Regions from separate parts of the Pannonibacter tanglangensis genome, predicted to be linked through region 1. Evidence: riboswitches for the same ligand, from Rfam matches in the RefSeq annotation. Region 1 holds a riboswitch; the other holds the start of a gene.
The links. A riboswitch is a leader RNA that binds a small molecule or an ion and turns the genes downstream of it on or off. The one in region 1 is predicted to bind S-adenosylmethionine.

Region 1 (11,299 bases):
CGCAATTGGCAAGCGGCGCCCCGCATCCGGGGCGTCTGGACCTGCGACAACGGACCGTCTCCATGGAAGTGAATGCCTCGCATCAGGCCGGCCTGGCGCCGGATCCGGTCACGGGTCCGGACCGCAGCGCGACCGCCGGCCCGATCGGTGACCCGGCTCTTGCTCCGGCCGGCATGCCCGTGGAGGCGACCGGGCGGTCTGCCGAGCTGACCGTCGTGCTGCCGACCTACAACGAACGCGCCAATGTGCCGCTGATCGTCGAGGCGTTGCGCCGGGCCCTGGCCGGGGTTGACTGGGAAGTCGTGTTCGTCGACGACAATTCGCCCGACGGGACGGCCGCCGCCGCGCGCGCCATCGCGGCCACCGACCCGCGGGTGCGGGTGATCCGCCGCGTTGGCCGCCGGGGACTGGCGGGGGCCTGCATCGAGGGGATGCTGTCGTCCTCGGCCCCGTTTGTCGCCGTCATGGACGCCGACCTGCAGCATGACGAGACGCTGCTGCCGCGCATGCTGGCCGCCCTGCGCGGCGGCGACGCCGACCTGGCGGTCGCCAGCCGCAAGGCGGAGGGCGGCGCCATCGGCGAAGGCCTGTCGCGCACCCGCGCCGCCGGCTCCAACCTGGCCAATGCCCTTGCCCAGAAACTGCTCAAGGTCTCGCTGACCGACCCGATGAGCGGCTTCTTCATGCTGCGCCGGCAGGTGATCGACGAGCTTGCGCCGCGCCTGTCCTCGCAGGGCTTCAAGATCCTGCTCGACATCGTGGCCAGCGGCGAGGGCCGGCTGCGCATCGTCGAGTTTCCCTTCGTCTTCCGTGAGCGTCAGGAGGGCGAGAGCAAGCTCGATACGCTCGTGACGCTCGACTATCTGGGTTTGCTTGTGTCCAAGTTCTTCGGCGACCTCGTGTCGGTCCGCTTTCTCATGTTCTCGCTCGTCGGGGCCAGCGGCGTGCTGGTGCATCTGGTCGCCCTGCGGGGGGGCATGCTCGGCCTCGGGCTGGAGTTCAACGTGGCCCAGACCTTCGCCACTTTCGTCGCCATGACGACGAACTTCCTGCTCAACAACCGGCTGACCTACCGCGACCGGCGTCTGACCGGGTTTGCCATGCTGCGCGGCCTCCTGACCTTCTACGCGGTCTGCAGCGTTGGCGTGCTGGCAAATGTGGGCGTTGCCAACCTCATCTACGAGAACGAGCCCGTCTGGTGGCTGGCCGGAACCGCTGGCGCCGCCATGGGCGCGGTGTGGAACTACGCCGCCTCCTCCGTGCTGACCTGGCGCAAGGCGTGAGACGATGGCGGCCACCGGTCTCTCCCCGCTGACCGCTGCGCAGCCCGCCCGGCTGCCCGGCTGGGCAAGCCCGCGGTCGCTCATGATCCTCGTCACGCTGCTGACCGTGTTCCGCCTCTGGACCGGAGCCAATGCCGGCCTGGTCGAGGACGAGGCCTATTATCGCCTCTGGGGGCTGTTTCCGGCAATCGGCTACTACGACCACCCGCCGATGGTGGCCTGGTGGATCTGGCTTGGCCAGGCGCTGGCCGGTGACACGGCGCTCGGCCTCAGGCTGATGGGCATCCTGTCGGCGGCCGTCGGATCGCTGGCGCTGTGGCGCATGGCCGACCTCCTGTTCGGCCGGGTGGTCGCCGGCTATGCCGTTGTCTTCCTCAACGCCACGCTTCTGGTCGGCATCGGCGGCATCCTGATCACGCCGGATGCGCCGTCGGTCCTGTTCTGGGGGCTGACGCTCTGGGCCCTTGCGGAGCTTGTGACCTCCGGGCGTGCCGGCTGGTGGCTGGCCGTCGGTGTCTTTGCCGGCCTCGGGCTCCTGTCGAAATACTCGGTGCTGTTCCTCGGGGCCGGGATCGTGCTCTGGCTCGTTGCCGTTCCCTCGGCGCGACGCTGGTTCCTGAGCTGGCAGCTCTGGGCCGGCGGTCTGCTGGCGCTGGCCCTCTTTGCGCCTGTCCTCGTGTGGAACCATGCCAATGACTGGGCCTCGTTCTACAAGCAGTTCGGCCGTGCCGGGCGCGGCGAGGGGCTGACGGGCCGCTACATCTTCGAGTTCATCGGCGCCTTCGTCGGGCTCATGAACCCGCTGATCGCCGTGCCGGCGGTCGGCGGCGCGGTGCTGCTGGCGCGTCGGCTGCGCCAGGGAGAGGCCGCGGCCGGGCTGCTGCTGCTCACCTCGCTGCCGTTCCTGGCCTATCTCTGCATCCACGCGCTGCAGTCGCGCGTGCAGGGAAACTGGCCGGCCCCCCTGTTCCCGGTCGCCTGCGTTCTGGCCGCCGTGTTCGTTGCGGCCGCGTCCGGGCAGATCTGGCGCAGGGTCGCGGCGGGCGCGGTGCTGCTGGGCCTCATCCTCGGCGTGCTGGTCCAGCTGCATGCGGTCGATGCCTTCACCGGCCGGTTCGCCCGCAAGGATCCGACCTTCCAGCTGCGCGGCTGGCCGGAGATCACCGGCGAGGTGGAGCAGATCGCGGCACAGGAGGGAGCCGCCTATGTGGCGACGACCGCCTATGGCATGACCGGCCAGCTCGCCTACGGGCTCCGTCACGCCGGCCTGCCGGTCGTGCAGCTCAACGAGCGCATCCGCTACCGCATGATGCCCGCCCCGGATCCGCAGCGTCTGGCCGCCACCGGGCTCTATGTGGCCGAGGCGCGGCGGGACGAGCAGGCCTGGTTGACAGGCCGCTTCGAGGAGGTGACGCGTCTGGCCACCCTGACCCGCACGGTCGAGGGCCGGCCGCTGGAGGATCTCGTCGTCTACCGCCTTGTCGGTCCGCGCGGCGACCCGCTCGAACCGATCGACCCGTCCGCCTGGCTGTCGGGCAACGCCCCCTGATCCGGCAAAGCCGCATCACGCGCCGGAAACCTCCGATATCATTGCCTTTTTGCCCATGAAGCCTTAGTCAGAAGGCAGGGATCTCGCAGGGGCATGCGGGAGGGGGCAGAGATGAAGCGGATCACCCTGGCGGCGGTCGACTACGGGCTTGCCTTTGGCGTCGACCGGGCGATCCGGGATCTCCTGTCGGCGGGACGCCTCAGCGCCGTCGCCTGCCTTGCCGCCTCCGACCTGTGGAGCCGGGAGTACCGGCCGCTGCAGGAGGTCGCCGAGGCCGTTGGCGGCCATGCCCTGATCGGCCTCAATCTCGTGCTGAGTGATCCCAACCTGCCGCCGCAGAGCGAGCGCTGGCAGACCACCTTCGGCGCGCGCTTCCGGTCTCCGGCCTGGTATGCCCGCCGCGCGCTGACCGGACTGCTGCCCGACGAGGTCATCCAGGCCGAACTGGAAGCGCAGATTGCCCGGTTCACCAGCTTCTGGGCCGGCCCGCCGGAATTCGTGTCGCTGCGCAACGGCCTGATGCGCCATCGTCCGCTGGCGCGGCTTGTGATTGCGGCGTTGAAGGCACAGGGCGTCACGCCGCAGCCGCTGCTGATCTATCCGCATGCCGACGGCTGGGAAGCCCGCCGCTTCGCCCGGTTTGCGGCCCGCGCGGGGCTGACAACCCTGCCGTGCGGCCCGCGCCTGCCGGATCTGGAGGAGGAGGCGGCGCTTCAGGCCGCCTTGCGGCTGCATTTCGACGGCCTGCCCGATCGCGCCGTGGTGGTCTGCCGGCCAGGCGAGGCCGATGACCGGTTGCGGCGGCTCGAGCCGCGCAGCGACATCCGGATCCGGGAGGTCCAGCGTCGCGTTCTGGCCAGCCAGACGTTCTTCAACACGCTGGCCGAGAAGGATGTTTTCCTCTACTGAGACAAACGAAAAAGCAGCCCCGCGGGGATGGGGCTGCTCTTCGGAAGGCGACAGGTTTGGGATCTGCCGCCGGTTCAGCTTGCGCTGACACATCGCGCGGCCCCGCCGGACCCGGATGCACATGAGGAACACGGCTGCCGTCCGCTTCCCTGCTTGTACATATAGGCAGAGTTTGAGACAGTGCACGTGATACGGGTCACAGGATTGCGGGCAGGCAATCCGGGCCGCTGACCGGAAACAGGCGTGCTGTGGGGGCGACGGCCGTGGCGGATCTCGCTGGCTTTTTTGAGAACAGTTTTTCGCTGCAGGGTCTGCCTTGCGACCTTGCCGAGGGGCTGACGAAGCTTGCGCGGCCGATGAAGGTCAATGCGGGTGCCATCCTGTTCGAGGCCGGGGATCCCGGCAACGGCTGCTACGCCATCCTGGAAGGCTCGCTCAAGGTCTCCATCCTGTCGGTCGAGGGCGACGAGCAGCTGCTCGCCGTGCTCGGACCCGGGGACGTGGTCGGCGAACTGGCGCTGCTGGACGGGCGTCCACGCTCCGCCACGGTGACGGCGCTGAAGGCAGCCCGGCTCGCCTTCATCGACAAGCTTGCCTTCGAGCGCTTTGCCGACGAGAACCCGCAGCTGTACCGGCACATGCTTGCCATCGTCGGCAAGCGCCTGCGGCATTCCAACGACGTGCTGGCGGCGCGCTCCTTCCTGCCGCTTCCGGGCCGTGTCGCCCAGACGCTGCTGCAGCTGTCGGAAACCTTCGGCAAGCCGCTCGACAATGGCCGCATCCTGATCCACTACAAGCTGAGCCAGTCCGAGATCGCCAACATGGCAGGCGCGGCGCGCGAGAACGTCAGTCGCGTGCTCAACGACTGGAAGCGCCTCGGCACCATCACCCGCATTTCCGGCTATTACTGTCTGGAACGGCCCGAGATCCTGCAGAAGGCTGCAACGCTCTGACGCAGGTGACCTCTCCGGCGCGCCTCAGGTCCTGACGCGGCCGCAGGCTGGTCCGGGGGACCCGGGCAATCTCGCCGGGCGCAGGTGCTGCTACCGGGCCGGAGGCAGGGGCGCTGCCGCGGGTCGCGCCGGCTGCGTTCCCGGCAGCACATCGGCCAGCGTGTTGCTGTCCAGACTGTCGATGAAGGCGTTGGTTGCGCGGGCCATGGCCGATTTCAGCGCGCAGCGGGGCAGGAACACGCAGTCCGCCGGCCCGTCCTGAAGACAGGCAACCACGCCGAGATCCGGTTCCATTTCACGGACAACCGCGCCCAGCCGGATTTCTGCCGGGTCCTTGCGCAGGGTGAGGCCGCCGCCGCGCCCCCGGCTCGTGGCCAGAATGCCCGCCCGTCCGAGATGCGCGACAATCTTCATCACATGCGACTTGGACAGGCCAAGGGTCACACTGAGGCCTTCGACGGTCTGCGGCGTTCGGGTCTGGCCCAGATGGACGAGGATCCGCAGGGCAAAATCGCTGGCTTGGCTCAGGCGCATGACGTCCTCAAACATTCATTTCAGATGTTGATTTTAGTCGAGCGGCGTGCGATATGAAACATGCATCTTAAATGAATGTTTGAGGCAAGCGCATGCACAAGCTTTCCGACAACGCCCCTGCGGGCCACCCTGACGACGGCGCCCTGCCGCGCCGTGGTCTGGCCGACCAGCCGGGCCTCGCTCCCGAGCAGATCGCCCGTCTCGTGGACCGCTTCTATGCCGAGATCCGCCGCCATCCGCGGCTCGGTCCGATCTTCGAGCGCCGGCTTGCCGGCCAGTGGGACAGCCATCTCGCCCGGATGACGCAGTTCTGGGAATCGATCCTGCTGCAGACCGGTACCTTCAAGGGCCGGCCGGTGCCCGTTCATCTGGCGCTCGCAGACATTCGCCCGGACGACTACCCGGAATGGCTGGCGGTGTTTCGCCCCGTGGCCCGGGAGGTGTTCGGGCCGGAAGCGGCCGGCGCCGTGATCGAGCGGGCCGAACGGATCGCCACGACGCTGCAGGCCTTCACGTTCCTCGAGCCGACCGACGTCCGACCGGGCGATGGCCGGTCATGCCCCGACGCAGGAGCCTCCCATGCTTGAAGCCGTTGTCCTTGCCGCCGAACTCCTGACGCTCGGCTGGTTCCTCGTGTTCTCGGGCATGCTCCTGTCCATGTATCTGGACTCGCGCGGCATGGAGCTGCCACGCCTCGACGGGATCGGCCGCAGCCTGATCCTGAACGCCAGACTGGCCTTTGCCGCCGGCGGCCTCGCCTTGCTCGTTCTCGCACTCGTGGAGTTTGATCTTGTCTGAGTTTCCCGAACCCGCCACCCGGGACTTCATCGCCCGGCGCAGCATCCGCGTGCTGCCCTTCGTCCTCATCTGGGTCGCCGCGCCCATGCCGCTGTGGCTGATGCTGCTGTTGCAACTGTTCTACTGAGTGGCGCCCGACCGAAGGCCCTGCCGTCGTCACAGGCAGGCGCCCGCCTGCAATCTGCGCATTTCTTCCCGGACGAATTCAAGTAGGCTCGGCACAGGTGATTTGCCCGGAGACCAGCCTTGAACGCAGAGACGATGCCGATTGCAGAAGATGCCCCGACCGGCGACCTGACCCTTCGCACCATGGCCATGCCGGCGGACACGAATGCCGCTGGCGACATCTTCGGCGGCTGGGTGCTGTCGCAGATGGACCTTGCCGGCGGGATCGCAGCCGGGCAGCGCGCCGGCGGACGTGTGGTGACCATCGCCGTGGACAAGATGAAGTTCATTCGCCCGGTGCATGTCGGCGACGTTCTCTGCGTCTATTCGCGCGTCGGCCGCATCGGCCGCACCTCGATGGAGATCCATCTCGAGGCCTGGGCCCTGCGTCACCGCTTTGGCCACCGCGAAAAGGTGACGGAGGCCACCTTCACCTTCGTGGCTGTCGATGACGACGGACGTCCGGTCGCCGTGCCGCCCGTCGCGGGCTGAGGGCCGACGGCCGACCCCGACCGATCGAACACGGTCGCGGCCAGGCCATGACGGGCCGTGCCGGCCCGACGGATGCCGTTTCGACGCGGACCCGCAAGGGATCGGTCACAGGCGAGGGCCCGCGTCCGGAGGCAGAACGGTGAAAGGGGAGGCAGGATCCGCTGCGATCAGCCGCGCAGGATCTGTTTGGCGCGCCTCTCGAGGTCGGCATAAAGGCCTTCATCAATGGCCTTGCTGCAACCGGACTCCCAGAGGGCAAGCTGGTCTTCGACCCGCGCCTCACGCTCGTCGGCGGACAGCGGCGCAAGCGGTCTTGTGATGGCAGTGCGCAGTTTGAACTGGCGCATCCGCTGCAGGACATAGAATTCCGAGGCGGTCAGCTGGGCATGGGCATGGGAAACGCCCAGATCCAGGGACAACACCCCGGATACGACAATCTGGGGGACGGCAGTCACGGCTACATTCTCCTTCGACATTAAAAAATCCTCCGTCGGTTGCCCGAGGAGGACTGGCGCATGTCAGCATTCAACCGCTTGGTTGCCGGAAGCACAGCTTCGGCCACATCCCTCTGCGGAGACCACCTTGCCCGGTCAGGCAGGTTGGCGAGGGCGCCAGCCCTTCTCTTGATGATGGCGGCCTTATGCCATGAAGCAGGTGCAGGGTCAATCACCGCGGCTCCGGATCGTGGATCTCTCTAGAAGCTCTCTCGGTGTCGTCAACAAGCCGTTAACGCAAGGTCAGACGGCAGTCCCGGGATGAACTGCAGACAAGCGGGACGCACGGCGCGATGACCCTGCGCAGGTCCGGGCCGCTGCCGGCCTCCTCGCCAGCTGGATGCTTGACCTTGACCAGAGGTGCGGCGACGGGATCTCGGCGCCGGCGAAGGCCGGGCCTCCTCAACCTCCGGATGGCCGATCACGCGCCGGGCTGCGGCTGCATCTGGTCCTGGTCGATCCGGCCGTCGACCAGATGCAGCCGCCGGTGCATCCGCGCGGCCAGCTGCATGTCATGGGTTACGGCAACGACCGTGGTGCCGTCTTCCTTCACGATGCGCTCCAGCGCCAGGAACACCTGCTCGGTGGCATGGGAATCGAGGCTGCCGGTCGGCTCGTCGGCAAGGATCAGCCGCGGCCCGTTGGCCAGCGCGCGGGCCACCGCCACCCGCTGGCGCTGCCCGCCCGACAGCTGGTCCGGCCGCCGGTGGGCGAAATCGGCCAGGCCAAGGCTGGCCAGCAGATGATATGCCCGCTCGCGCGCCGCCGCCCGCGACAGGAGGCCCAGCTTGCGCATCGGGATCATCACGTTCTCGAGCGAGGTGAATTCCGGCAAGAGGAAGTGGAACTGGAACACGAAGCCGAGATCCTTGAGGCGCAGCCGGGCGAGACTGTCGCTGTCCAGATCCCGCGTGCTGTCGCCCAGCACCGTCACATCGCCCGATGTCGGCCGGTCCAGAAGGCCGAGCAGGTAGAGCAGCGACGACTTGCCCGAGCCCGAAGGGCCGGTGATGGCCACGAATTCGCCCTGACCGATGCGGATCGTGATGTTCTCCACCAGGGTCACGGGCACGGTGGCCGGCAGGATCCGTGTCAGCGCATGTGTCTCGAGCAGGGCCGGGGCCATCAGCTTGCCCCCCGGATGATGTCGACGGGGTTCAGCGCCGCCGCCCGGCGTGCCGGCAGGTAGCCGGCAATGGCCGAGGAGGCCAGGGCCAGGGCCGAGGCGATCACATAGTGCAGCGGGCTCATGTAGATGGGCAGATGTGTCACCTCGACCGCGTTGCTGGCAAAGGAAAACGTGATCGAGGCCATGTAGCTCGACAGGGCAAAGCCCAGCAGGCAGCCCCCGGCGGCGCCGAGACTGCCGATGAGAACCCCCTCGAAGACGAAGACGGCCTGCATGTCCCGTTCGGCAAAGCCGAGCGATTTCAGGATCGCGATGTCGCGCGCCTTCTCGTGCACGATGGTCGAGATGATGTTGAAGATGCCGAAACCGGCCACCAGCAGGATCGCGCCGACGACCGTGTACATGATCACGTTGCGCACGGCGAAGGCCTCCATCAGGCCCTCGTTGGCCTGCTGCCAGGACACAGCCTTGTAGCCCAGCAGACGCTCGGCACGGGCGGCAACCGCATCCGCCTCGTTGATGTCGCGCAGGTGGATGGCGATCCCGTTGATCACGTTCTGCCGTTCCATCAGGATCTGCACGGCCTTCAGCGGCGCATAGGCGAGACCTTCGTCGCTGCCGGTGACGCCGGTGTGGAACAGGCCGACGATCCTGAACCGCTTCGCAAGACCGGAGGCGGAGGTCAGCGTCACGGTGTCGCCGACCCCTGCACCCAGCCGCGTGGCCGCCGTGTCGCCGAGGATCAGCCCGTTGGCTGTCGCCGCCAGATCGTGGAAGCTGCCCTGGCGCATGTCCTCGGCAATCTTCGACACCCGCACCTCGGCGGCCGGGTCGACGCCCCGCAGGGACAGGCCGAGATCCTGTCCGGCATAGCGCAGCACCGCCTGTCCCGTCAGTCGCGGCGCCAGGTCGCCGTCAACCCAGTTGCGCAGGGCAGTTATAGCCTCTGTCGGATTGCGGATGCCCCGGGTGTCCTCCACCGGTCGCAGCCCGTGGAAGGCGACCGCCGCATAGGCCGTGGCGGCGGGCTGCGGGGCCGGGTTGCGCCGGTCGTCGGTGACCTCGACATGGGCGATGGCGTCGATCAGGGCCGTGACGAAGTCCCGCTGCGATCCCTCCATCAGGCTCGCCATGGCGACGGAAAAGCCGACACCCAGGGCCACGCCCAGCGTCGAGACAAGGGTCTGGCGCAAGCGCGCCCGGACATGGGTAAGGGCGATTTCCAGAAGCAGCATCATGGCTTTGCGCCATCCGTATCGGCAACCGGCGCGATCCTCTGTCCAGGTTTCAGGTCATCGCGGAACGGGGAGACGAGCCGGGCGTCCGGGTCGAGACCGGACAGCACCTGGCTGGCCTCCACACCCCTGATGCCGATGCCGACCGGCTGGCGCGCCAGCGTGCCGTCGTCCGCGACCGTCAGCACCTCGGTTCCGTCAAGCGCCGCGGTGGGGACCAGCAGCGCGTCGGGAACCTCCCGGGTGACGATGTTGAGCTCCACCGTCATGCCCACCCGCAACGGCGTGTCCTCGGGCAGGGCGAGATAGACCCGGTAGTTCTTCAGCACCGGGTCGCCCATCGGCGTGATGCGGTCAACCGTTGCCGTCAGCGCCTGGCCGGGAAAGGCATCGGCCCGGATCAGCGCCTTCTGTCCCGGGGCCACCTGGGGGATGTCCTCCTCGTTGACGTCGGCCACGAGGCGCAGCGGTGACGGCTGGCCGATCCAGAACAGGATTTCGCCCGGCGCCACGACTTCGCCGACGGAGCCGTCCTGCCGCAGGACGAGGCCGGAAATGGGCGCGCGGATCGTGTAGTCGTTCAGCCGTTCCCGCTGCGCCGCCAGAAGGGCGCTGATCTGGGAATATTCGCTGAGCGCCTTGTCATAGACCTGCTGGCTGATTACCCGCCGCTGCATCAGTTCCAGCGCGCGTTCCTGTTCGCTGAGCGACAGGCTCTGGCGGGCCTCCAGTTCCTTCAGCGTGGCCCGGGCATCGCCGGCGTCCAGTTCCGCCAGCACGTCGCCCGCGCGGATGCTGCGCCCTTCGCAGTCGCACAGTTCGACCAGGCGTTCCCGCAGCAGCGAGGTCACCTTCGCCCAGATGACCGGCTCGACACTGGCCGTTGCATAGACGACATCGGCCGCCGTCCCGCGCGAGGGGGAGACGACGGCGACCTCCGGCGGGCGGTTGGTCCAGAAAAGAAAGGCCGCAACGGCGGCGGCGACGGCGAGAAGCACCAGGGCAGGTTTGACAATGCGCATGCAGCGAGCCTCGCGCGAATGACCGGCCCTGACAATGGGCAAAGCGCCCGGCGACCGCCTTGCGGCAGGTCAAGGGCCAGCGCCGTCCGCTCACGCGCCGGGTGCCGGCGCGTCCTGGCTGGAAGAGCCACTGCGTGCGGTCGCCTCCTGCGGCCGCCCCGATGCGAGGACCAGCCATGCCGGCCCAGGATGATCCCAGTCTCAGCATGATCAACGTCAACAATGCGGGCTTCGGCACCCTGCGGCTGGATCCGGCCGCAGAAGCCGGGAACTACCGCGACCACCTCCTGCCGGCGCTCAGCCAGATGCCGAGTGTCTACTATGGCACCGCCCTGGCCACCCTGTCGGTGCGTCTGCGGCCGCTGCACGAGCACGGGTTTGTCGCGACCGGCGCGAGCACCCGGCTCTACTTCGCGGTGGCGGGGATGCTGGACGACATGCAGAACCCGCGCACGGCGCTCTCCACCAGCTGGGAGAATGTCGGCGGTCCGGTCATGAAGAGCCGCTACTATGTCTACGCCCGCCTCGGGGTCTCCGGTGGCGATGTCCTGACGTCGGTCGCGGCGTTGCAGGCCGGCGCCGAGCAGGTCAGCACGGCCGAGCTTGTCGCGGCCAACGGGGCGAGCAACGTCAGCGGTCCCACCCGCGTCGCCTATGTCACGGACGGTGCGCTTGCCGGAACCTTCTGGGCCTTCAAGCATGCCGGCTGGCGCAGCTCGATCCTGCCGGACGCGGT
Region 2 (11,299 bases), 240 kb from region 1:
GAGCTTGGCTCGATCGGCGATCTGGTGAAGACGCTGCCCGTCTTTGCCGGCTTCGATGGCAACCGGGTCGTGACGGTGGCCCAGGCCTGCGGCGAGCTGCTGCAGCGGCCTGACGGCCTCGACCACATTCTGGAGATCGTCGCCGACAGCCTGTCGCCGCGTCTCTATGACACCGCCTATGCGCTCGCCGTCGAGGTGGCCGCTTCGGACGGCACGCTGCCCGACGAGGAGCTGCGTCTGCTCGAGATCCTGCGCGACCGGCTCAACCTCGACAAGCTGACCGTCGCGGCGATCGAGCGCTCTGCCCAGGCCCGCTTCCGGTCGGCCTGAGGCCTGATCCCAGTCCGGGTGTGCTGTCTGTCCGGGTGCGCTTGCCTGTCGGGCACCCGGCACCTGCCTCAGTTCAGGACCCGCCGCACGGAGGGAGAATCCAGCGAGAAGGCCGGGATCTCCACCTCCATGCGGGAGCCGTCCGGCAGTTCCATGCTGTAGCTTCCCTCCATGATGCCCGAGGGTGTGGCAAGCGGGCAGCCCGAGGTGTACTCGAACGCTTCCCCCGGCAGGATCAGCGGCTGCTGGCCGATGACGCCGGCCCCCTCCACCTCCTCGACCCGCCCGAGCGCGTCGGTGATGATCCAGTGGCGGGTGCGCAGCTGCACCGGGACCGAACCCAGGTTCCGGATCTCGATCGTGTAGGCCCAGACATAGCGGTCCTGCTGCGGTTCGGACTGATCCGGCAAGTACATCGGCTCGACCGTGACCTGGATGCCGTTGGTGGTGGCGCGATACATGGAATGGGGCCCATTATGAAACCTGAGGTGTGTATACCGTTCCATATAGAGAGCCTTGCCACAGTCGCACAGGGGGCATCACGCAACCTGTGACGAAGGCGTGACAGGGCGAGCCTTGCCCTGTGATCGGGAACCGCCCTATGTGGAGGAAAGCCCGAGGGGAACCATCGCATGTTCGACGCCCGCATCCGTCCCCTGATCGACCCGCCGCTTGACGCCCTTGGCCGCCGTCTTGCCGCCGCAGGCCTCAGCGCCAATGCGATCACGGTGCTCGGGCTCGGGCTCGGGCTCGCCGCTGCGGTTGCCATCGCCCTCGACGCGCTGCTCGTCGGGCTGGTGCTGCTGCTGGCCAACCGGCTCGCCGATGGCCTCGACGGCGCCGTGGCGCGGGCGACCCGGCGCACCGACCTGGGCGGTTACCTCGACATCGTCTGCGATTTCATCTTCTACGGCGCGATCCCGCTCGCCTTCGCGCTGCGCGACCCGGACGGGACAGCGCTGGCGGCCGCCGTGCTCCTGTTCAGCTTCTACGCCAATGGCGCCGCCTTCCTGACCTTCGCGATCATGGCGGAGCGGCGCCGGCTGCAGACCAGCCGGCAGGGGCTCAAGTCGCTCTACTATCTGGGCGGGCTTGCCGAAGGCGCGGAGACGATCGCTGTCTTCGCGCTCATGTGCGTGCTGCCGCAGCATGTCGCGCTGATCGCCTATGGCTTTGCGGCCCTCTGCCTGGTGTCGGCGGTGGCGCGCATGGCCACCGCCCTCGTTCTCCTGCGCGCCTAGCTGCGGACGGCAGCCGCTGCCGCCAGACCCCGGTCGATGTCCTCGAGGAGGTCGAGCGGATCCTCCAGGCCGACCGACAGGCGCAGCATGCCGGCCGTGATCCCGAGCTCCAGCCGCGCATCCTCGGCCACGTTCTTGTGCGTGGTCGTGGCCGGATGGGTGATCAGGCTCTTGGCATCGCCCAGATTGTTGGAGAGCTTGATGACCTTCAGCGCGTTGGTGAAGGCAAAGGCGGCGGCCTTGCCTCCGGCAAGCTCGAAGGCAAGCATGGTCGAGCCGCCGGTCATCTGCCGGGCGATCACCTCGGCCTGCGGATGGTCCGGCCGCCCGGGATAGATCAGCCGCGAGATGGCCGCGTGGCCGGCGAGGCGATCCGCCAGACGGGCGGCGCTGTCCGACTGGCGGGCAACGCGCAGCGGCAGCGTCTCCAGCCCCTTGAGCAGAACCCAGGCGTTGAACGGGCTCATGGCCGGACCGGTGTGCTTGACCAGCGGCAGGACCTCGTCCTCGATCCATTTCGCGTTCGACAGCACAACGCCGCCCAGGCAGCGGCCCTGTCCGTCGATGTGCTTGGTCGCCGAGTAGACGACGACATCGGCCCCAAGCTGCAGCGGCGACTGGAACATCGGCGTGGCGAACACGTTGTCGATGATGACCCGGGCGCCGACGGCATGGGCGATCTTCGCCACGGCCGCGATGTCGATCACGTCCAGCGTCGGATTGGTCGGGCTCTCGAGGAAGACGACCTTGGTTTCCGGCTTCACGGCAGCCTGCCACTGGGCCAGATCCGTGCCGTCAACCAGCGTGCTCGTGACCCCGAACCGCGGCAGCAGCGTCTCGACGATGTAGCGACAGGAGCCGAACAGGGCCTTGGCCGCCACCACATGGTCGCCCGCCCGGACGCTTGCCATCAGCGCCAGATTGACCGCTGCCATGCCGCTGGCCGTCCCGATGGCCGCCTCGGCGCCCTCCAGCTCGCACATCCGCTGCTCGAACATCGCAACCGTCGGGTTGGAGTAGCGCGAATAGACGAAGCCGGGATCCTCGCCGTTGAAGCGGGCCTCGGCCGCCTCGGCATTCGGGTAGACGAAGCCCTGGGTCAGGAAGATCGCCTCGGAGGTTTCCCCGTGCTGGGACCGGACGGTTCCGCCGTGAACGAGGCGGGTGGCGGTCCGCAGGCCGGACAGGTCGGCAGGCTGCCCGTCCTTCCTGGTGCCGGTGCTGGCGGACGTGTCGTCGGGTGCGGTCATGGCTCGAGGCTCCAGATACAAAAAAACCGGCCATAGGGGGCCGGGTTTCACCTCCCGACCCTTTTAGCGACTTCTTTAACGTGGCTGCAAGCCGGCCGGCCCAAATCACCACGGATCAGCGGTTCCGATACGCCATTCCCGGCAAAGCGTCAATCAGGGGCAACAAAACTTGGTTGGCCGGCGGTGAACCATCGGCTAATCACTGAAGCCGGACGCCGGCCCTTCCTGCGGGCTCCGGCGTGAACGCGAAAGGCTTCTCCATGCGCTCTGAAGGCATCCTGCCCGCCCACATGATCGAGGACATGTTCCGGTCCGGTGGCATCCGCAGCGCCTCGGCGCCTGTCGAGGGCCAGATCCAGCCCGCCAGCCTGGACCTGCGGCTCGGCACGCTGGCCTACCGGGTCCGTGCGAGCTTCCTGCCGGGCCAGGGCATGACGGTGGCCGACAAGCTCGACGCCTTCGCGCTTCACACGATCGACCTCGTCCGGGGCGCGGTTCTGGAGACCGGCTGCGTCTACATCGTGCCGCTGCAGGAAAGCCTGGCCCTGCCGGAGATCATCTCGGCCACGGCCAACCCGAAAAGCTCGACCGGCCGCCTTGACGTCTTCACCCGCGTCATCACCGACGAGGGCCGTGCCTTCGACACGGTGCCGGCCGGATACCGCGGGCCGCTCTATGCCGAGATCTCGCCGCTGACCTTCCCGATCCTGGTGCGCGAGGGCTCGCGCCTGTCGCAGATCCGCTTCCGCATCGGCGATCCGCTGATCGCGGACAGCGAGCTGGAAGGCGTGCACCAGAGCGAAAGGCTGGTGACCGGCGGCAACGAGCGCATCGGCGGCGGCGTCCAGCTGTCCATCGACCTCGAGGGGGCCGGCGAGGGAAGCCTTGTCGGCTACCGTGCCAAGCATCACACCGGCGTCATCGACGTCGACCTCAAGGCCGCGCACCATCCGCTGGATTTCTGGGAGCCGATCCACCGGCGCGGTGCGGCCGAGCTGATCCTGGATCCGAACGAGTTCTACATCCTCGTCAGCCAGGAGGCCGTGCATGTGCCGCCCCTGTATGCGGCCGAGATGGTGCCCTTCGATCCGCTCGTCGGCGAGTTCCGCGTCCATTATGCCGGCTTCTTCGATCCCGGCTTCGGTCACACCGGCGCAGGCGGGACCGGGTCGCGCGCCGTGCTGGAAGTGCGATCCCACGACGTGCCCTTCATCCTGGAGCACGGCCAGACGGTCGGCCGGCTGGTCTATGAGCACATGCTGGAACGACCGCAGCGTCTTTACGGCGAGGGGATCGGTTCCAATTATCAGGGGCAGGCCCTGAAACTGTCCAAGCATTTCCGACCGCTGTCGTGAGGGCTGCCAGCGGCGGGGAGAACCGTTCGCCGATGTTCGTTGCTGCCGGGGTTCCGGTCGTCCATCACCCGGCCTATTGTGCCGATCTGCCCGAGGGGCACCGCTTTCCGATGAACAAGTTCCGCCGCGTGGCGGAACTGGCGCTGGCCGAGGGGCTTGTGCCTGGCGGGCGGTTCCACAAGCCGCGCCCGGCGCCGGCCGAGTGGATCGCGCTGGCCCATGACCCGGCCTATGTCGAGCAGGTCTTCACGGCCAGCGTTCCTGCGGCGGTGGCGCGGGAGATCGGCTTTCCGATGACCGAGAGCGTGGCGCTGCGCGGCCGGTGCGCCACCGGGGGCACCGTCCTTGCGGGCTATCTCGCCCTGCGGCACGGCCTTGCCTGCAACACCGCTGGCGGCAGCCACCATGCGCGGCGCGCCCATGGCGCCGGCTTCTGCGTGTTCAACGACGTGGCCGTTGCCATCCGCGTCATGCAGGCCGACCGGGTCATCCGCCGGGCCCTGGTGGTGGACCTCGACGTGCATCAGGGCGACGGCACGGCGGACATCTTCGCCGGCGACCCGGATGTCTTCACCTTCTCGATGCACTCGGAGAAGAACTATCCCGTCCGCAAGGTGCCTTCGAGCCTCGACATCGGACTGGAGGACGGGGTGCAGGACGAGGCCTATCTGGCGCGTCTGGCGGCGGCCTTGCCGGCCGTAGTGGAGGCCGCGAGCCCCGACATCGTCTTCTACAACGCGGGCGTCGATCCCTTTTCCGGCGACAAGCTGGGACGCCTCGGCCTCAGCCGCGAGGGGCTGCGGCGGCGCGACGAACTGGTCATCGGCTATGTCCGACGGCAGGGCCTGCCGCTCGCCGGCGTGCTCGGGGGCGGCTATTCCACCGACATCGACGAACTGGCCGACCGGCATCTGACGCTGCTGCGCTCGGCCGTCGCGGTGGACGCGGGGCTGGCCGAGACGCTCATCTGATCTCAGATGGCCAAGACCGGGCAGGACCTTGCCCGGACTGGCCCGGACAGGCCCGGACTGGCCCGGATTGGCCAGAACCGGGAAGCTGCGCGGTCAGCGGCCGCGCGCGGACAGGATCCGGCTGATGAGCCAGATCGGAACCACGATGACAGCGCCCAGCACGAGATACTGCCCGACCTGCTCGACGGCATTGAAGCCCATGTTCCAGAGCCGCTCGATGAAGGAGAGAACGAGGTCGATCACGCCGAGGGGATCGAGATCCAGCGCAGACAGGATGACGCCGACCACCAGCGACAGGAAGGTCAGACGGAGAATGACGCGCAGCGGCGTGTCTCCGAGAAATCGTGTCAAACCGTCGCCAGCCATGGGGCACTCCGTTGCTGCTGCTGTGGCATCATCTGCCCTTAGATAGGCAATGCCGCAGGGCTTCGCACCCCTCGCGCGCGGTGCGGGCAACGTTTTCCCCGGAGTGTCCGCTCAGGCGATGTGGTCTTCCAGCCTGGCGTCGCCGTGCATCCGCACGGCCTTGGGCGGGACGCCGTACCACGTCTTCACGGCCCGCGAGAAGGCCGACAGTTCCGAGAAGCCGAGCAGATAGGCGATTTCCTTCATCGGCAGCGTCGTGTCCTTGAGGTAGCGCGCGGCCATGTTGCGACGGATCGTTTCGGTCAGCTTGCGGAAGGACGTGCCCTCCGCCTCCAGCAGCCGCTGCAGCGAGCGCTGCGACATGCCAAGCTCGCTGGCCACCTGTTCCAGTGACACGTTGCCCGACTTCAGGGCCTCGTTGATCTTGTCCGCGACGCGCGTCAGCGGATCGTTGCGCCCGCCATAATCCTCCATCTCGCGAATCGCCGCCTGCTCGACGATGGCATAGAGGTTCGCCTCGCTGCGCGGCGTCGGACGTCCCAGATAGGCCTGCGGGATCAGGATGCGGTCCTGCGCCTGCCCGAAGGCCAGCCGGTCCCCGTGACGGCGCTGGAAATCCGACATCTTGCGCGGCGCCGGCTGGGTCGTCTCGATCAGGATTTCCGCCGAGGGATCCTGCACGGCGAACTCGATGCGGCCTGCCGCCCAGGCCAGACGCTCATAGGTGCTCTGGATCCTGGGCAGTCCCACTTCGGGCACGAACCACTCGAGGATCCCGTGCTCGCCCTCCTCGTGGAAGGTCATGCGGTAGACATTCGTGCGCAGGGCCAGAAAGCGCTCCCAGTTGTGCAGTCCGGCCGCAAGGGTCGGGGCGCAGAGCCCGACATAGTCGAACGTGGAAAAGATGCCGAGCGGCACCGACGAGGCGATGTCGAGAATGAGCCCGTCGTCGCCCGCAGCCTGCGCGACATGTTCAAAGACGCGCAGCGCCGTGCTGTACTCGACCGTGGCCGCCGGACTGTGAGGCAGGTCCGGCTTGAGGCCGTAATGTCGCGCAATCGCCGCCCAGTCCAGGCGGCGTATCTTGCAGAGCATTTCGAGGGACTGCAGGGTATCCGCCCGGCACCACTCCTCCTGCTGGCGCCGCGCGGTCCGGTTGTACACCAACACCGTCTCCTCCTCTCCAAAGAGGTTGCCCCAACTGTTCTACAGGCGACGCAATGGCGCAATAGGTCAAAGGCCTAAGCGAAGGCGGCCCGGGAGAATTCATTTGGCACGTTTAGTTAAAAAGCTGGCTGATTGTGCCAAGGACAGAAGCACGGAATAAGTGTAAGGTTGCCAATGAAAATAGCGGAAGACGCTGCGTCAGATCTGTGCTTGTCCCGCCATCCGCCCGTGGCGGACAGCAGACCGGACTGGCAGGCGATCTCCGGCCTCGCCGGGCGCCTTCACGCAAATGCGCAGTTTCGCCTCGATTTCGATAACACGTGGCCCCATCACGATCGAAAACAGACGAAAGCGAAGCGAAAACTGCGGAATCCAACCCGAAAGCGACGTGCAGTCCGGCCGCAGCCCTTGCGGTCGGATGCCCGCGCGGCCTGCTTGCAATCCTCGCGTTTGCGCCCTTGTTCCGCCCGTTCCCGGTGTTGCCGCAGCCTGCAAGCCCCGGTCCCGGCACGATTTGGTAAATGAGCTGGCTCGGCTTTTGTTCACGCAGTTTTGAAAACGCGTCGCGGTCAAGCTGCTGTGGAAAACCGTTGAGTAAATCATCTACAGGCAGACTGAGAGCGGTTTCACTTCTGCTGTAGCGGAAGGTCGAGGTTCCTTGTTGCGGAACATCGAATACGTCACGCCCAGCGGGAAGACCTGAGGCGAGACGCAGGACCAATCCCAAGCCCAATCCCAATCCCAGACCCGATCCCAGGCAGAGGCGTCCGTCGCGCCCCTCTCCCTGCGCTAGCGGGGGGCCATGGGCCCCCCGACAGGGTCTGCGGTCGCCGCCACGCGCCATCAGGTCGCCTGGCAGCAGGATCGGCAGCGGATCAGGCCGCCGCGGCGTCCGGTGCGGCCTCGGCCTGCGGCGGGAACTTGCCGTAGAACGTCTCATTATTCTTGGCCATCTCGCGCAGCAGCCTGTTCGGCTTGAAGCGCGGGCCCCACTTCTTGGTGAACTTCTTGCAAAGCTCGACGAAGGCGGCCGTGCCCATCATGTCGATGTAGCTGAGCGTCCCGCCGGTGTAGGGCGCAAAGCCGAAGCCGAGGATCGAGCCGACGTCGGCCTCACGGACGTCCGTCAGGCACTTCTCTTCAAAGATGCGGGCGGTCTCCAGCGCCTGCATCACCAGAAGACGCTGCTTCAGCTCCTCGACATTGAAGGCGTCAGCGGGCTTCGGCTTGCCGACGACCTCGGGGATGCCGGCCCACAGGGCCTTTTCCTTGCCCTTGTAGTCGTAGAAGCCCTTGCCGTTCTTGCGACCGAAGCGCTCGCGCTTGACCACCATCTCTTCCAGGATGTTGTCCAGCGGGCCCTCGACATAGTTGACGCCGAGATCCTTGCGGGTGGCCGAGACGATCTTCCAGGCGAGGTCCAGCGCCACTTCGTCGCCAAGCGACAGCGGGCCGACCGGCATGCCGGCCATCTTGCCGGCGTTCTCGATCATGGCCGCCGGAACCCCGTCCGCCAGCATCATCAGGCCTTCGCGGATGTAGGTCATCACCACGCGCGAGGTGTAGAAGCCGCGGCTGTCGTTGACGACGATCGGGGTCTTCTTGATCGCCTTGATGTAGTCCAGCGCCATGGCCAGCGCCTTGTCCGAGGTCTTCTTGCCGAGGATCACCTCGACCAGCATCATCTTGTCGACGGGCGAGAAGAAGTGGATGCCGATGAAGTTCTTCGGACGCGACGACGCTTCGGCGAGGGAGGTGATCGGCAGCGTCGAGGTGTTGGAGGCGTAGATTGCCTTGGCCTTCATCGCGGCCTCGGCCTTCTCCGTGACGCCGCGCTTGACCTCGCGGTCCTCGAACACGGCCTCGATCACCAGATCACAGTCGCCGAGCAGGGCATAGTCGGTCGTGGCGGTGATCCGGGCCAGCACCTTGTCCTTGTCCTCCGCCGTGGAGTGCCCCCGCGAGACGGCCTTGCTCAGCAGCTCGTCGGAATGGGCCTTGCCCTTGTCGGCGGCGGCCTGGTCGCGGTCGATCAGCACCACGTCTATGCCCGCCTTGGCCGTGACATAGGCAATGCCTGCGCCCATGAAGCCGGCGCCCAGAACGCCGATCTTCTTGATCTTGTTCGGCTTCACGTCGGCCGGACGGCGCGCGCCCTTGTTCAGCTCCTGCATGGAGACGAACAGCGAGCGGATCATGTTTGCCGCTTCCGGGGTCTGCAACACATGGGCGAAGTAACGGCTCTCGACCTGCAGGGCCAGATCCATCGGCAGCTGCAGGCCTTCAAACACCGCCTTCAGCAGACCGCGGATGCCCGGATAGTTGTCCTGGGTCTCGCGGCGATAGATGGCGTTGGCGGCCGGCCAGAACTGGAACCCGGCCGGCGAATAGACCGGACCGCCGGGCAGCTTGAAGCCTTTCTCGTCCCAGGGCTTCACCGGCTTGACGCCCGTCTTGAGCAGCTTCTTGGCCGTCTCGACCAGCTTCTTGGCCGGGGCGGTCTCGTCGATGAGCTTCATCGACCGGGCCTTGTCGGCGCGCAGGGTCTGGCCCTGCATCAGGAAGGTGAGGCCAGCCTGGGCATCGGTCATGCGCATGACGCGCTGCGTGCCGCCGGCGCCCGGGAACAGGCCCACCTTCACTTCCGGCAGGCCCAGCTTGAAGCTGTCATCCTCGACGCCGACGCGCGCATGGCAGGCCAGCGCCAGCTCGGTGCCGCCGCCCATGCAGGTGCCGTTGATCGCGGCGACGAACGGCTTCCCGCAGGTCTCGAGCTTGCGGTAGATCAGCGTCAGGCGGCGGGACCCCTCGAACAGCGCCTTGGCGGCCGCCTCCGGGTCCTTGCGCCGCTCCTTGTGGAAGCCCTTCAGCAGGCCGTCGAGCATGGTGAGGTCGGCACCGCCCGAGAAGGCAGCCTTGCCGGAGGTGATCACCGCGCCCTTGATGGCCGCATCGGCCACCACGTCGTCGATGATCCGGTCGAGGTCGTCCATCACCGAGATGTCGATGACGTTCATCGACTTCTCCGGCATGTCCCAGGTGATCAGCGCAATGCCGTCGGCATCGGTTTCAAGGGTGAAGTTCTTGTAAGACATCATGGTTCTCCCCGAGGACTGCCGTCAGACGCGCTCGATGATCGTCGCCGTGCCCATGCCGGCGCCGATGCAGAGGGTGACGAGGGCGGTGTTGAGGTCGCGGCGCTCCAGTTCGTCAAGCACCGTGCCGAGGATCATGGCGCCGGTGGCGCCAAGCGGATGGCCGAGGGCAATCGCCCCGCCGTTGACGTTGACAATCGCCGGATCGAGGTCGAAGGCCTGGCGGTAGCGCAGCACCACGGAGGCGAAGGCCTCGTTGATCTCGAACAGGTCGATGTCCTTCAGGCTCATGCCGGCATTGCGCAGCAGCTTCGCCGTCACGTCGACCGGGCCGGTCAGCATCAGCGCCGGTTCGGAGCCGATGTTGGCAAAGGCCTTGATGCGTGCGCGGGGCTTGAGCCCAGCCGACTTGCCGGCCTTGCGCGAGCCGATCAGCACCGCCGCTGCCCCGTCCACGATGCCCGACGAGTTGCCGGCGTGGTGCACGTGGGTGATGCGCTCGAGCTCGGGATGCGCCTGGATGGCGACCGCATCGAAGCCGCCCATCGCCCCCATCATCTCGAAGGACGCGCCGAGGGCGGCCAGCGACTGCATGTCGGTGCCCGGACGCATGTGTTCGTCCCGGGCAAGGATGGTGATGCCGTTGACATCCTTCACCGGCACAACGGACTTGGCGAAGTAGCCCTTGTCCCAGGAGTGGGCTGCGCGCTTCTGGCTCTCGACCGCATAGGCGTCGCAGTCATCGCGGGTGAAACCGTACTTGGAGGCGATCAGGTCGGCCGACACGCCCTGCGGCATGAAGTAGGAGGGCAGGGCCACCTGCGGATCGACCGGCCAGGCGCCGCCGGAGGCACCGATGCCGATGCGGCTCATGCTTTCGACGCCACCGGCGAGGACGAGCTGATGCTGGCCGGCCATCACCTGGCCGGCGGCCATGTTGACCGCATCAAGGCCGGATGCACAGAAGCGGTTGATCTGCATGCCGGGGACCGAATGGTCATATCCGGCGGCAAACACGGCCGCGCGGGCGATGTCGCCGCCGGCCTCGCCCACCGGATCGACGCAGCCGAGCACCACATCGTCGACGAGCCGGGTGTCGAGCCCGTTGCGGTCGCGGATGGCCTCGAGGGCGACGGCGGCGAGCCGCACGGCGGTCACCTCGTGCAGCGCACCGTCCTTCTTGCCGCGCCCGCGCGGGGTGCGGACATGATCGAATACATAAGCCTCAGGCATTGGATCCTCCTGAACGTGTCTGGGTCAGGCCGTACCGGGCAGCGGATGGCCCGGCATCAGGTCGTAGGGGTGGGACCAGCCGGGCTGGGACCGGATGCGATCCAGCCAGGCAGTGAGATCGGGATAGGCGGCAAGGTCGATGCCCGTTTCCTCGGGCCAGAACAGGTAGCCGCAGAGCGACAGGTCCGCCGTCGTCAGCCGGTTGGCGACCACGAACTGGCGGCCGGTCAGGTGCTTGTCGAGGATGGCCAGGGCCGACTTCGCCCGGGCCTCGAAGAAGGCAGTCACCGG

Region 2: it holds a riboswitch for S-adenosylmethionine, as region 1 does, so the genes downstream of both, GWI72_RS11065 (O-succinylhomoserine sulfhydrylase) here and GWI72_RS12115 (hypothetical protein) in region 1, are expected to answer to the same signal.

What each region holds. Positions count from the first base shown of each region.
Region 1 is NZ_JAABLQ010000001.1:2,718,732-2,730,030, reverse strand. Features, by position in the region: gene GWI72_RS12155 (glycosyltransferase) at 174-1,283, shown strand; gene GWI72_RS12150 (glycosyltransferase family 39 protein) at 1,288-2,832, shown strand; gene GWI72_RS12145 (ChbG/HpnK family deacetylase) at 2,944-3,741, shown strand; gene GWI72_RS12140 (cyclic nucleotide-binding domain-containing protein) at 4,005-4,694, shown strand; gene GWI72_RS12135 (RrF2 family transcriptional regulator) at 4,785-5,228, opposite strand; gene GWI72_RS12130 (group III truncated hemoglobin) at 5,321-5,815, shown strand; gene GWI72_RS12125 (hypothetical protein) at 5,808-6,026, shown strand; gene GWI72_RS20325 (hypothetical protein) at 6,019-6,153, shown strand; gene GWI72_RS12120 (acyl-CoA thioesterase) at 6,288-6,683, shown strand; gene GWI72_RS12115 (hypothetical protein) at 6,851-7,159, opposite strand; SAM-I-IV-variant riboswitch at 7,207-7,318, opposite strand; gene GWI72_RS12110 (ABC transporter ATP-binding protein) at 7,599-8,303, opposite strand; gene GWI72_RS12105 (ABC transporter permease) at 8,303-9,544, opposite strand; gene GWI72_RS12100 (efflux RND transporter periplasmic adaptor subunit) at 9,541-10,563, opposite strand; gene GWI72_RS12095 (hypothetical protein) at 10,740-11,299, shown strand, end outside.
Region 2 is NZ_JAABLQ010000001.1:2,479,224-2,490,522, reverse strand. Features, by position in the region: gene GWI72_RS11080 (tellurite resistance TerB family protein) at 1-330, shown strand, start outside; gene apaG (Co2+/Mg2+ efflux protein ApaG) at 399-791, opposite strand; gene GWI72_RS11070 (CDP-alcohol phosphatidyltransferase family protein) at 963-1,571, shown strand; gene GWI72_RS11065 (O-succinylhomoserine sulfhydrylase) at 1,568-2,821, opposite strand; SAM riboswitch at 2,864-2,943, opposite strand; gene GWI72_RS11060 (2'-deoxycytidine 5'-triphosphate deaminase) at 3,082-4,176, shown strand; gene GWI72_RS11055 (histone deacetylase family protein) at 4,209-5,147, shown strand; gene GWI72_RS11050 (DUF6460 domain-containing protein) at 5,241-5,513, opposite strand; gene GWI72_RS11045 (helix-turn-helix transcriptional regulator) at 5,625-6,683, opposite strand; gene GWI72_RS11040 (3-hydroxyacyl-CoA dehydrogenase NAD-binding domain-containing protein) at 7,556-9,775, opposite strand; gene GWI72_RS11035 (acetyl-CoA C-acetyltransferase) at 9,800-11,008, opposite strand; gene GWI72_RS11030 (glutathione S-transferase family protein) at 11,033-11,299, opposite strand, start outside.